DNA from 2 places in the Aerococcus sp. Group 2 genome. Region 2 is predicted to be linked to the other one. Evidence: riboswitches for the same ligand, from Rfam matches in the RefSeq annotation. Region 2 holds a riboswitch; the other holds the start of a gene.
The links. A riboswitch is a leader RNA that binds a small molecule or an ion and turns the genes downstream of it on or off. The one in region 2 is predicted to bind FMN.
Positions count from the first base shown of each region.

Region 1: another riboswitch for FMN. It lies ahead of JFU01_RS07975 (energy-coupling factor ABC transporter ATP-binding protein); the one in region 2 lies ahead of JFU01_RS07600 (ECF transporter S component).

Region 1 covers NZ_CAJHPA010000006.1:57,957-64,417, forward strand. Annotated here, with positions in the region: gene JFU01_RS07950 (serine hydrolase) at 1-433, opposite strand, end outside; gene JFU01_RS07955 (hypothetical protein) at 517-708, opposite strand; gene truA (tRNA pseudouridine(38-40) synthase TruA) at 808-1,602, opposite strand; gene JFU01_RS07965 (energy-coupling factor transporter transmembrane component T family protein) at 1,705-2,499, opposite strand; gene JFU01_RS07970 (energy-coupling factor ABC transporter ATP-binding protein) at 2,489-3,367, opposite strand; gene JFU01_RS07975 (energy-coupling factor ABC transporter ATP-binding protein) at 3,343-4,182, opposite strand; FMN riboswitch at 4,248-4,373, opposite strand; gene JFU01_RS07980 (acyltransferase family protein) at 4,425-6,308, opposite strand.
Region 2 covers NZ_CAJHPA010000005.1:122,590-129,050, forward strand. Annotated here, with positions in the region: gene xerD (site-specific tyrosine recombinase XerD) at 1-96, shown strand, start outside; gene JFU01_RS07570 (FxLYD domain-containing protein) at 215-1,021, opposite strand; gene JFU01_RS07575 (NAD-dependent protein deacylase) at 1,156-1,887, shown strand; gene JFU01_RS07580 (reductase) at 2,056-2,421, shown strand; gene JFU01_RS07585 (segregation and condensation protein A) at 2,418-3,188, shown strand; gene scpB (SMC-Scp complex subunit ScpB) at 3,185-3,745, shown strand; gene JFU01_RS07595 (pseudouridine synthase) at 3,745-4,467, shown strand; FMN riboswitch at 4,523-4,641, shown strand; gene JFU01_RS07600 (ECF transporter S component) at 4,750-5,340, shown strand; gene JFU01_RS07605 (helix-turn-helix domain-containing protein) at 5,490-6,461, opposite strand, start outside.

The sequences.
Region 1 (6,461 bases), on a different contig from region 2:
AAAGGTAAAGGGCCGCAGCGGCTAGAAGGGGTTTATAGGTAGAGGCGGTAATAAAGTCGGCTTGGTCGTTAATACCGGCGATTTTCTTGCCTTCTTGGTTAAAAACCGCTATGCCAACCTGGCCATCTGTTAACTGGCTGACTAAGTTTTGCAAGGCAGATTCTAGCGCCTTGGATTGACTAGCCCCGCTTTCCTTATCCAGCCAGGCTAGGTATTGGTCAGCCATGTGGTCGATTTGTTGCTTTTCTCCCGCAGCCTGCTGGCGGATAATTGAGACCGCCAGGCCCAGATTAAGTGCAAATAAAAGCAATGTAATGACTGCCAATACTTGTTTGGTGGCCTTTAGCTTATCTAAACGAATGGCCCGCACCAGTAAATAAGCAAAGCCGCCTAGGATGATCAAGCCTATTAGCAAGAAAGTTATCTTTACCATCTTTTCCTCCACAATTCCTTGTATTATTTACCGATCAATAGTATACAGTATCTTTCAATTGGAATAAGCTATACCAAGGCTAACTAAAATATCCCCGCCAGCATGAGTAAAATCGGTATGGTGATGAATAAAGTCAATAAGCAGCCACAGCCTTGAAGACTGGCCCCACAGCCCTGTAAGGTGTTGCCGAATTCTTCTAGCTCTTCTCCCTTTGACTTTTCTTCAACAATAATCTCATTGCCCTCTTCATCATACAACTTGCGGTATCTTGGCATGGAATCCTCTTCCTATAACAAAGGTTATTTTACAATATTTTTACAAATAATAAGTACTATCATCATAGCAAAAATGCCAGTAAAGGCCTAGTTTTTTCTCTAATAGAAGCCGTTCGCCTCTGACTTAGCAATGCGTTCTGCTCGACTGGGATAGTCCACATGGTGCAAGTAGAGACCATGTGCCTTGGCAGTGGGTCCCGCGGCGTTCCTGTCTTGAATCCTTAACAAGTCACTGAGATTCTCCACCGGACGCAGGCCATCGCCAATCTGCAAGCAAGTCCCCACAATAATCCGCACCATATTGTAGAGAAAACCATTGCCCTCAAAATAAAAAGTCAAAGCCTGACCGTCCTCAGAGACCTGACATTCCGCCCGGTAGATCTCCCGGTCAAAGACGGTTTTATCCGTTTTAGTGGAGCAGAAACTCTTAAAGTTATGCGCCCCTATTAAGGCCGGCAAGGCGGCTTGAATCCGAGAAACATCAGTACGATAGGGATGGTGGAGGACATAGTGGCGGTCAAAAGGCGAAACAAAGGGGGCTAGAGACACCTTATATAAGTAAGCTTTTCTCAAGGCATGGTAGCGAGCGTGGAAGTGTTTTTCCACTGGCTCAACTGCCTTCACACAAATAGCGTCATCTAAGATACTATTCAAAGCCCGTAATAGGCCCTCGGTTTCGATCTCTGAAGGGTAGTCAAAGTGAACCACTTGCCCCAGGGCATGGACACCAGAATCGGTACGGCCAGACCCATAGACAGGAATCTCTTGTCCCTTAGTCATTAATTTCAGGGCCTTTTCTAGGGCAGCCTGGATACTGGGACCATTGGGTTGGACTTGAAATCCCACATAGGGAGTACCATCATAAGCAATCGTCGCTTTATAGCGTTGTGGCATAATTATCAAACGCCTCTCTCCTTATATAATCACAAATAAATAGGAAAAGCCGGCCATCACTGCCAGCTTTTCGCTCTTGTCATTCTTTACTTGCCTTGGCCATTAGGACCTAAAGATTAATATTGCTAGGCAAACGCAAGCCACTAGCCCGATAGCCATGGTATCGCGTTGGTGCCAGTGGAGTAAACGATACTTGGTCCGTCCTTCGCCCCCTTGGTAGCCACGCGCTTCCATAGCAATGGATAAGTCGTAGGCGCGGTCAAAGGCCGAGACAAAGAGGGGCACCAAGATGGGAATAATGGCCTTGATCCGGCTCATTAAGGAGCCCTCGCTAAAGTCAACCCCACGGGCCCATTGAGCATCCATAATCTTGTCCGTCTCTTCTAATAAGGTTGGTACAAAGCGTAATGCAATGGACAGCATTAGGGCAATTTCGTGGACTGGAAGAATATTCTTTAAGGGCTTCATCAAACTTTCCAAGCCATCGGTAATATCCAGGGGTTTAGTGGTTAAGGTAAGAATGGTAGAAATGAAAATAATGTAAACGAAACGTAAAAAGATAAATAAGGCGTTCCATAAGCCTTCATCAGTGATAGCTAAAAAGCCCCATTGCCAGTAAACTTCCCCTGTCCGGGTAAAGAATAACTGCAAGGCCACCGTAATGAGGATCAATAGGATCATGGGCTTTAACCCTTTGAGAAAAATTTTCAAAGAAATTCCGGTAAGCCAGACAAAGGCCACCACTAAGAGTCCTAAGATCCCATAAGTCAGGCCATTATTGGCGAAGAAGATAAAGATCAGTAAGATGAACATGATGATCAATTTGGCCCGTGGATCCATTCGGTGGACCAGGGAATCCCCGTTCAAATAACGTCCCATAATAAATTTATTCTTCATCTTGAACCTCCCCTAGTTCAAAATAGTTAAGAATACTATCCGCAAGTTGGTCAACGGTTAGCGGATTGTCTTGGAGTTGAATCCCTGCTTTGTCAGCTAAAACCGCCTTAAATTCTAAACTATCAGGTAGTGACAGGCTATGGTCTCTGAGCCAGTCAGCATCAGAAAAGATTTCTTCTGTGGGCCCTTGACGGACCACCGTTCCTCGGTTCATCACAACAATATGATTGGCATATTGGGCAGCATCATTCATTTGATGGGTCACTAAAACCACCGTTAACTGGCGTTCCTTATAGAGTCGGTAGAACATGGCCATCATGTCCCGGTGCCCTTTAGGGTCCAAGCCAGCCGTGGGTTCGTCCAAGACTAAGACTTGGGGTTCCATGGCAAGGATCCCAGCAATGGCTACCCGACGCATTTGTCCACCCGATAAGTCGAAGGGCGATTGGTCATATAATTCACTTGGCAAACCAACCAGGTCCAGAGCTTCAATGGCTTTTTGACGAGCTTCTTCCTCACTAGCTCCGTAGTTTAAGGGGCCAAACATGACATCTTTAAGGACGGTTTCTTCAAAAAGTTGCGATTCAGGAAACTGAAAGACAATCCCTACTTGGCTACGAATACGGCGTAGGACTTCTCCTTTAGAGTTCTTGGTCACCTGGTCTGGCCCAATTTGAACGGTACCTTGGGTAGGCTTCAAGAGGCCATTAAGGTGTTTGATGGCGGTTGATTTTCCACTACCGGTATGGCCAATAAAGGCGGTAAAACTTTGGTCGGGAATGGTTAAATTCACATCATGCAAAGACAAGGTTTCAAAGGGAGTACCTGCCCCATAGGCATAACTTACGCCTTGGAATTCAATTTGCATAACCAGTCCACCAACCCTTCTTCAGTATAATAATCTGTTTCAAATGAAAAACCACCTTGGGCTAGGGCATTTTTTAATTGCACACTAAAGGGCACGCCCAGCCCCATATCGATCAACTTATCCCCATAAGAAAATATTTCTGCCGGTTTGCCCTCATTAACGATTTCTCCCTGACGAAAAACCAAAATCCGGTCGGCACTGGCCGCTTCACTTAAATCATGGGTAATGGATAGGACGGTGAGCTGGCTCTTTTCCTTCAGGCGGCGGATAACCTCCATCACTTCTTCGCGCCCTTCTGGATCCAGCATGGAGGTGGCTTCATCCAAAATAATCACCCGGGGCTGGAGAGCAATAATACCTGCAATGGCTACCCGTTGTTTTTGCCCTCCTGATAAGTTACTGGGTTCATATTGGCGATAAGCCGACATGCCGACCTCTTCTAAGGCCCAATTGACCCGCTCGACCATTTCATGGTGTGGTACCGCAGCATTCTCTAAGCCAAAGGCCACATCGTCTTCAACCGTGGCTCCAACGAATTGGTTGTCAGGATTTTGAAAGACCAGGCCGATATTTTGCCGGATCGTCCAGACATTGGCTTCATTAAGTGTTAAACCCGCCACGGTAATCTGGCCGGATTCCGCTTCTAATAACCCATCAATTAGTTTGGCCATGGTAGATTTTCCTGAGCCATTATGACCGATAATGGCTACCCATTCTTGGTCAAAGATATCAAAAGAAACCTGTTTGATGGTTTGTTTGTCTTCTTCCTTATCATAGCGAAAGCTAACATCTTTGACAGAGATGATCGACTCCAAGTTGTCTCCCCATTTCTAAAATAAAACCCTCCGTTCTAATTAACGGAGGGGCTATAGTTATCGTATTCACTCTTCTCCTATCAGACTTTACTGTCGGTACTAGAATTACACTAGTTCATTCCTATCAATCCCTTGATAGCTTGCGGACTTTTACCGCCGGTCGGGAAACGCTCCCTGCCCCGAAGATATCTGTAAATCTCTTATTAGTGTAACGGAACCAGTGCTATATTTCAACTGATTTATCACTTATTATCTTCAATTAGTGCCCGTCCCACATAGTCTGTCCAAGCCTTGACCCCTGCTTTTGAGAAGTGGATGCCATCTTGGCTGAGCCAATCGGCTTGGGCATTTTGATCATAGTAACCAGACCAATCAATTAATTGACAGTCCTTCCTGCTATCAGCGGTTGCCTTCAAGGCCTCGTTGACTTGTTGGCGCCAAGGCCGGTTGACATGGGTATTGACCAGGTAAATCTTCTTACCTTCAAAGCGTTTCAGTAATTGGTTGATTTGTTGGGAAGTAAAGCCACCATTGGCGCCTAAATCTACCACCACTTTATCCTGGATCTCATTATCAGCGCTAAAGCTATCAATCAGTTCACCAGCTTGGTAGACTTGGAGTCCCACCTTGGCACAGATATTTGACCGTGGGAAGAGAGCCGTAATCCCCTTAGAGACATCGATGGTTAAGGAGTCTCCTAAGAAGGTAAAACTGAGGCCGTTAGCCTGATAGAGGACCCCATTAGAGAAGTCACTCACGATGGCCTGTTGGTCTTGGCTGAGCGACTGCCGGTATTTTTCAATATCTTCGTCATTATCACTAGCAATGGTATGCTTTTCCCGGTTGGCTTGTTCGATAGCTTCTCGGGCCTCCCGCGCTTCAGCCTCGGACTTGAGCACCACTTCTCCCTTGGGTGCTGTCACTAGGGCAAAGAGCGCTAAGCCTAGGACCAGGGTAAAGCCCCAAAAGAGGACTTTTTGGTACCAGGGAGTCTCCTTAGCCCGGACTTGACGAAAACCAGTAATTAAACGGAGCGGCTCCCCTTTAGGTCGTATATAAATCGGTATTGTCACTAAGCGCTGGTTAACTAGGGCGTCTAGGAGTAGACCAATCACAAAGATCGCTAAGACCTGTAACCAGGGTTGCATGGTAAACCAGTTTTGTTGACTGGCATGGGCAGTAAAGACAATATAGATGGGATAGTAGGTCAGATAGACGAAATAATTCTTCCGCCCGATAAAGGCCAAGGGCTTAAAGCGAAGAGCCTTACCAATAAAGGACTGGTCTTGGACAATAGCTAAAACAAATAAGACTACCAATAGGTCAAAGACCAACATGCCCCCATAATAGGTCCACAGGGATGAATCGGTCAAGAACTTCATCAAGACTGCTAATATACCAGCAGTCACTAGGGCAATTAAGTCTGGCGTCCAAGACGTCTTAAGCAGCCGATCTGAGAAGCCTATGATTTCTTCCCCCATCAAGAAAGCGATACTCCCTAATAAAAAGGAAAATAAGCGGCTATCGGTCCCATAGTAGGCCCGACTGGGGTCTTGACCCGGAGTAAAGAGAAAAGCCATCCAGGCCACTGACATCAAGGCTAAGACGATCAAAAAATAAGTAAAACGCTGTTTGGTCAGTCGCCGTCTCAGTAAGCCATAGATGAAATAAAAGACCACCAGCGACTGTAGGTAGACTCCCAAGTACCAGAGATGGGTCAAAAGCGAGGGGTGGAGAAATTCAGCAAAATAGGAAGACCCGATGGCAATCTGATACCAGTTATTGACAAAGGCCAAGCTGGAAAAGACCACTGGGCGGATATTGGTTAACAGCTCAGCTTGAAAAAGGAGTAAGAGCGCTAGTAAGAGAATAATAAAAAAGACCAAGGGCCAAAACATCTTCCCTAAGCGCCTGAAAAATTGCCAGCCCAGTCTGAAGGACTTGCCCTCCCTTAAGCGGCGTTCTAACTGACTGGTCACCAAATAACCCGATAGGATTAAGAATATATCCACCGCTAAAAAGCCACCCGGCAAGGAATTGGTGAAGAAATGATAACAAATGATGGCAAGCATGGCAAAGAGCCTCAGGGTATCTAGCTGAGGTAAATATAGCCGTTCTTGGCGCATGGGGAAACCTCTTCTCTATGAATGTTCATTAACATTATTATTATAACAAATATTCTCTATCGAAAACTAAAAAAGCGCAAAAAAAAAAGACATATAAAATGTCTCAATAAAAAACAAACTTTTTCACCCCTAGACTTCTGCCTAGGGATGAAA
Region 2 (6,461 bases):
CTGGGCCATGCTGACATTTCTACCACGCAAATTTATACCCACATCCATTCGCAACATATGCGCGAAATTTATAAAAAAACTTTTCCGAGAGCATAGAAAAAGAGGTTGGAAGTTATGTTCCAACCTCTTTCTGTAGTGATGACTCTTTTAAGATGTCTTCGCTAAGTATCCGAAACAGACCTTATCAGCATTTATTTATCCTCTTAGATTGATATTATTTTTCAATAGACAGGCCGTCATTCAATTCGATTTGAATGTGAGCTGCTTGAGGAGCGGTATTCTTAATGGTTACAGTTTGACTTTCACCTTGTTTGAGCCGGTCAGTCTTCCAGGTATCAGAAGCTAACTCTTTTTGGTCAGCATCGACAAATTTAAAGGTTATCCCCAAATTCACCAAGTCAGCTTTGGCATGGTTAGTTAATGTCCCCGTCATGACAATGCTTTGGTCAGTACTTGCCGCTTGGTCAACAGTGAACTGTAAATTATTTAAATCCTCTTCAAGTTGAGAATAGGCCGCTTTACGGAAGTCAAGATTTTCTTTAGCATCTTCAAGGGCTTTGGAATTTTTATCTGCGTCAATTTCTTCCAAAGCTTCTGCTTGAATGATAAAGCGTGAATCTTGGGATAAGTCTTTCAGGATATCAATTCGCTTCCGGTAATGATCATTAAAAGCAGTCTGACTATCGATGGTAGCCGGCTCTTGGTTCAAAGCATCCACGCAAGCTTTTAATTCATTTAAGTAGTTCTTCACCTTATTTTCTAAATCTTTATCTTTAAAGCTTTGGTCTTGATACTTTTTCATTTCCTCCCACTCAGTATTGAAGGAATTGATAAGGGCTTGACTACCTGCATTGTCACTATTTTTATCCACTTGGCTAGCTGCTTCCTGTTTCTTTTGCCAGGTGGTAAAGAGATCACTAAAAAATAGGTCATCGGTTTTGTTTTGCGAAGAGCAAGCACTTAGAAAGAATAAGGCAGCACAGAGGCAGGCCAAGGCAATGATTTTCTTGAATGGCTTCATTAAATAGGTCCTTTCTACATTTAAGTTGATATTATTATATCATTACTTTAATAGGCATAGAAAGGAATTGAAAGGAAAAGCCATTCGAAGATCATGCTAAACTTTGATACAATAGAACTATAGGAGGGCTGGTAATGAATAAGATCGAAACTTTAAAAAATATGATTTATGAAAGTGATCGGATCGTCTTCTTTGGAGGAGCAGGAGTATCCACAGCAAGTGGCATTCCTGATTTTCGTTCTGCGGATGGTTTATTTATGCAAGATTCTGGATATCAGGTCAGTGCAGAAGAAATTATTTCACATTCTTTCTTTGAGAAATATCCCCAAATATTTTTTGACTATTACTTTGATCATTTAGTTTATCCAGATGCTAAACCCAATGCCTGTCACCGCTATTTAGCTGATTTAGAAGCTAAGGGGAAAGAAGTTGCCATTGTCACTCAAAATATCGATGGTCTTCACCAAGAGGCGGGAAGTCAAAAAGTCTATGAATTACATGGCAATGTCTGGGATAATTACTGTCTAAAATGTAAACGACACTATCGGACAGAAGACTTAGAAAAAGATGAGCAAGGGATCCCACGATGCAGCTTTGACCAGGCCATCGTACGTCCTAATGTCGTTCTTTACCAAGAGGCACTCGATCAAAAAGAGATATTAGGGGCGGTTAGAGCCATTGAGCAAGCGGATTTGATGATCGTTGCTGGGACTTCTTTAAGAGTCTATCCTGCCGCTGGTTTAATTGATTATTTTAATGGCTCTTATTTAGCAGTCATTAATAAAACAAAGATTCAAGTAGATAGAAAAGATACGCTGGTCTTTGAGGATTCCTTAACTAATGTCTTTAAGGCCTTAGATATTTAGGAATGTGATTTCAAAAAGTTTTCTATTTTTATGGTATTGGATATTTGCTTAGAAAAGTGAGTATTTTCTTTTTGGGGCGTTTGTGATAGTCTATGAACCATAGAATCTTTAAGAGAGGTTAGGTGAGTTATGCTAATTTCATACATTTCAAATTATGAGAAAGTAGTTATGGGTTTGTTATCTTATCTAGATGCCTATAAGTCTATGGATGACTTGATGGCAGAAATGAAGCGTATAAAAACAGGTAAACGTCAACTCTATTTATGGCGTGATGAAGAAACCGATAATATTGTCGGTATTATTGGTTTTGACCAAGATGAGGAAAAAGAATTAGTATTAGTACGTTATAGCTCAGTTAATCCTTCTTTCGACCAAAATGAGATTACCTATGCCATGCTGACTGCTTTAACCCAGGAATTTCCTATGTATACCATTAGCGGCTCACTAGCTATGTCTGATATCTTAAAAGGATGGGCCTTACATGAGCAACGTACCATGCCACATATTATTCATCACGATGGGGAAGGTTTATGAATAAAACTAAGCAAGAAAACACTGAAACTTCTAATGATGAATTACACATCGATCTAGCGGCTTTTGAGGGGCCGCTAGATTTGCTTTTGCACTTAATTAAGCAGATGGAAGTTGATATTTTTGATATTCCCATTGTTGATATCACCAACCAATATCTAGAAACAATTCACCGCCATCAAAAAAGGGACTTGGAACTAGCCAGTGACTACTTGATTATGGCGGCCAGTTTAATTGAAATTAAGACTAAATTACTCTTACCCAAAAAAGCTATGGAAAAAGAAGAGGAAGACGATCCACGAGCCGATTTAGTCCAACAATTACTAACCTATAAGCAATATAAAGCTGTCTCAGCCATCTTAGAAGAAAAACAAGCTGACCGGTCTTTGAGTTACTCTAAAGAGGCCAGTGACCTCTCGGATTTACAAGCCGTTGTGCCTTTACCTGAAAACGAAGTAAGCAGTGAAGACCTCTTATCGGCCTTTAAAAAAATGTTTTTACGCTTGAAGCAGGAACAACCACTTGAAAGAACTGTAAAAGGGGAAACTTTTACAATTGATGAGGCGATTATGAGTATCGAAGAAGCCTTGGACCAAGAGTCAGACCACTTGTCCTTTTTTTCTTTGCTGAGTTCGAATCAGCCTAACAGAGAGAAAGTGGTGACTTATTTTTTGGCTCTGTTACAATTAGTTAAACAAGGAAAATTACTTATCCAGCAAGATCAGATTGCTGCAGATATAAGCATACAAAAGAAGGATGATGGGGATTGACCATTGAGGGTGCTTGCGAAAGTTTATTATTCGTTGCTGGTGAGGAAGGTCTTAGCCTAGAGGAACTAGCTAATCTTTTAGATCTTTCTAAAGAAAAGGTCCAGTATAGTTTATGGAACTTAGACAAAAAATTAAAAACTGATAGTCAGCGGGGGCTAGAATTAGTATGTCTAGGGGGGCGCTATCAATTACTGACTCAAAAGATCTATGCTGACTTAATCCAAAAATATGCAGTCAGTCCTTTTGCTTTGAAGCTGTCCCAACAAGCCTTGGAAACCTTGGCAGTGATTGCCTACCAAGGCCCAATTACCCGATTAGAAATTGATGAAATCAGGGGAGTTCAATCGCAAGCCATGATTAAACGCCTCTTATTGCATGATTTGATTGAAGAAGCAGGGCGAAAAGAGGGTCCTGGACGTCCGATTCTTTACCAAGTAACTAATTATTTTTATCAATATTTTGGATTGAATTCAATAGCCGACCTCCCTGATATATCATCGCTTTTACCTGAAGATGAGGAAGATAAGGGCTTATTTGATGAAGAAGGAGATAAATAATGGAAAGATTACAAAAGGTCATTGCCCATGCTGGTGTGGCTTCGAGACGTGATGCCGAAAAATTAATCCTTGCTGGTCGGGTGCAGGTCAACGGCCAGGTGGTTACTGAACTCGGCACTAAGGTCACCAAGAAGGACCTCGTTGAAGTTGACCAGGTGCCTATATACAAAGAAGAACCCGTTTACTACTTATTCAATAAGCCGGATGGGGTCATTTCTTCTGTTGCTGATGATAAGGGCAGAAAAGTAGTGGTTGATTATCTTAAAGAGATCCCCCAACGTATTTATCCTATCGGGCGCTTAGATTATCATACGACTGGAGTCTTACTTTTAACCAATGATGGGGAATTTGCCAATTTATTAATGCATCCTCGTTACGAAATTGATAAGGTTTACGTGGCTAAGGTAAAGGGCTATCCTAGCCCCGATGCTCTTAAGCGCTTAGAAGAAGGTCTAGTGATAGACGGGCAAAAAACCGCTAAGGCTAAGGCGCGCATTCGGAAAAATAAGGCTGCTAAGGAAAATGCAACCGTTGAGTTGACAATTCATGAAGGACGTAATCGTCAAGTTCGTAAGATGCTTGAAGCAGTTGGCCATCCCGTAAAACGTTTGAACCGAGAACGCTATGGTTTTTTAACGACTGAAGGTCTAGGGGTGGGTGAATACCGGCCATTATTAAAAGCTGAAGTTGAGCGTTTAAAACAATATGCCTTACAAAAATAAAACGCTTGCATTTCTCCTATAATGGGGTTATAATTTATTTGTAAAATTAAATAAATGAAATCTTCGGGGCAGGGTTAGATTCCCGATCGGCGGTGATAGTCCGCGAATCAGTGAGCTGATAGAACTAGTGAAATTCTAGTACCGACTGTAAAGTCAGAATGGGAGAAGATAGTAAATACTTACTAATTAATTCTTTTCATTGAAGACTTTCGGTGAAAGGAATTTTTTATTTTCAAGAAATAACAATTAACCCTGACTGAGAAGAAGAAAGGGGAAATTGTTATGAAAACAAGTACACGTCAGTTAATTGTTACCGCAGTTATGGGGGCTATTGCCTTTATCCTTATGATGTTTTCTTTTCCGATATTGCCTGCTATACCTTTCTTAAAGGTCGATTTTTCTGATGTACCGATCCTATTCACCACCTTTTTATTTGGTCCATGGAGTGGTGCAGGGGCTGCTTTTGTACGGAACTTTTTACACTATATGCAAACAGGCGGTAATGCAGGTTACCCAATTGGAGATATGGCTTCTTTCATAGCTACTCTTTCTTATTGCTTGCCAATTTACTATATTTTACGTAATTATGATCTTCGTTTGAGCAAACAAGTTGAAAGGGCTAAGTACTATGTCAAAGTCTGCTTTGCTTTTGCAATCGGTAGCGTATTAATGACGTTTGTCCTTTCCTTGGCTAACTACTATGTCATTACTCCCTTCTATATGGCTGTGATGAATTTCGAAATTCCTAACATGCAGGAATATATTCTTTATGGCATAGTTCCCTTTAATTTACTCAAGGGTCTGATTATTTCGATAGCTAACTTTATTGTTTTATCGGCTGCCTTACCTGTGGCTAAGCGGCGTTTAGTTTAGTTCAGGGCAGTTATTATTTGCTAGGTAAATCCCTTGCCATTGAAATAAAAAAGACACCAGCTTAATGAGAAGCTAATACTTGCTTGGCTCCTTAAGCTGGTATTTTTATATGTTTCGTGTTGTGAAGATGGTAGTCTTCTTCCTGGACTTTAAGAAAATTTGAGTTGGTTAATCATTTGGTAAATCCAACCTAAATCTTCAGTCGTTAGATCATCCTTTATTGTATGAATGGTTATGCCCTTAAGATTAAATAAGGGGTAGGTGGTTAATAAAATATCAATCCTTGAATGGTCTAGGTCTTCCATAAAGTAAGTATCTGTGATGGGGGTGACCTCAATTAATGAGCCGAAAAACAGGTGGAGTTTTCCACAGATTTCTCCAGTACTGTAGAAACGACCGGTATAAACCGCGATATTTAGGCGTTTATAGTCCTTATAAAAATGATTGATCGTTAAGGGATAAAATGAATAGACATAAGAAAACATAATAGCCGTACGCTTGGCCATTAGCCCTTTACTGAAATAGGATTGAAAACTTTCTAGAATTGGCTGTAGACGGGCGTTAAAGCCGGGAAGGATGAGTTCCCATTTTTCCTTTAAATTACTGATTTCTAAAGCAGTCAATTGCATCTTAGAATAATTTTCATTTTCCTTTAAATCGAGCTTATCCTGGCAGCAATTATAGAGTAATAAAAGCAACAAATCCTTCTTATCTTGGTCTAAAGGACTTAATTGCTGGCTGGTCGTTAGTTGATCCAATTCTTTAAAGAAGTTAGCGACGGCTTGAGAATGATCATTTGAAGAACGAATTTCTTCTTGTAAGGCTTGGATAGATAAGTAGGTGGTGTGTGTTGCTAGACCGACTAAGAGTTGACGGACGGCTTCAGAATTGATGGATACCTTTAGGCGATACTCGATATCAAAGATAGTAAATTGGGCTTTTGTGGCGGTTAAGGATTCTTGTAAGCTCGATAGGTCCCTTGGTAAGTAACTGTCTTGGACCAGGTCTTTATGCTTATAACGAATTAAATTGATGGCAAGAATAATGGGGAACATGGGGTGACTACTATAAAGTCCTAGGCTAGGCATGGAGTGCCTTAAGTAGAGTGAGATTTTGTTAAT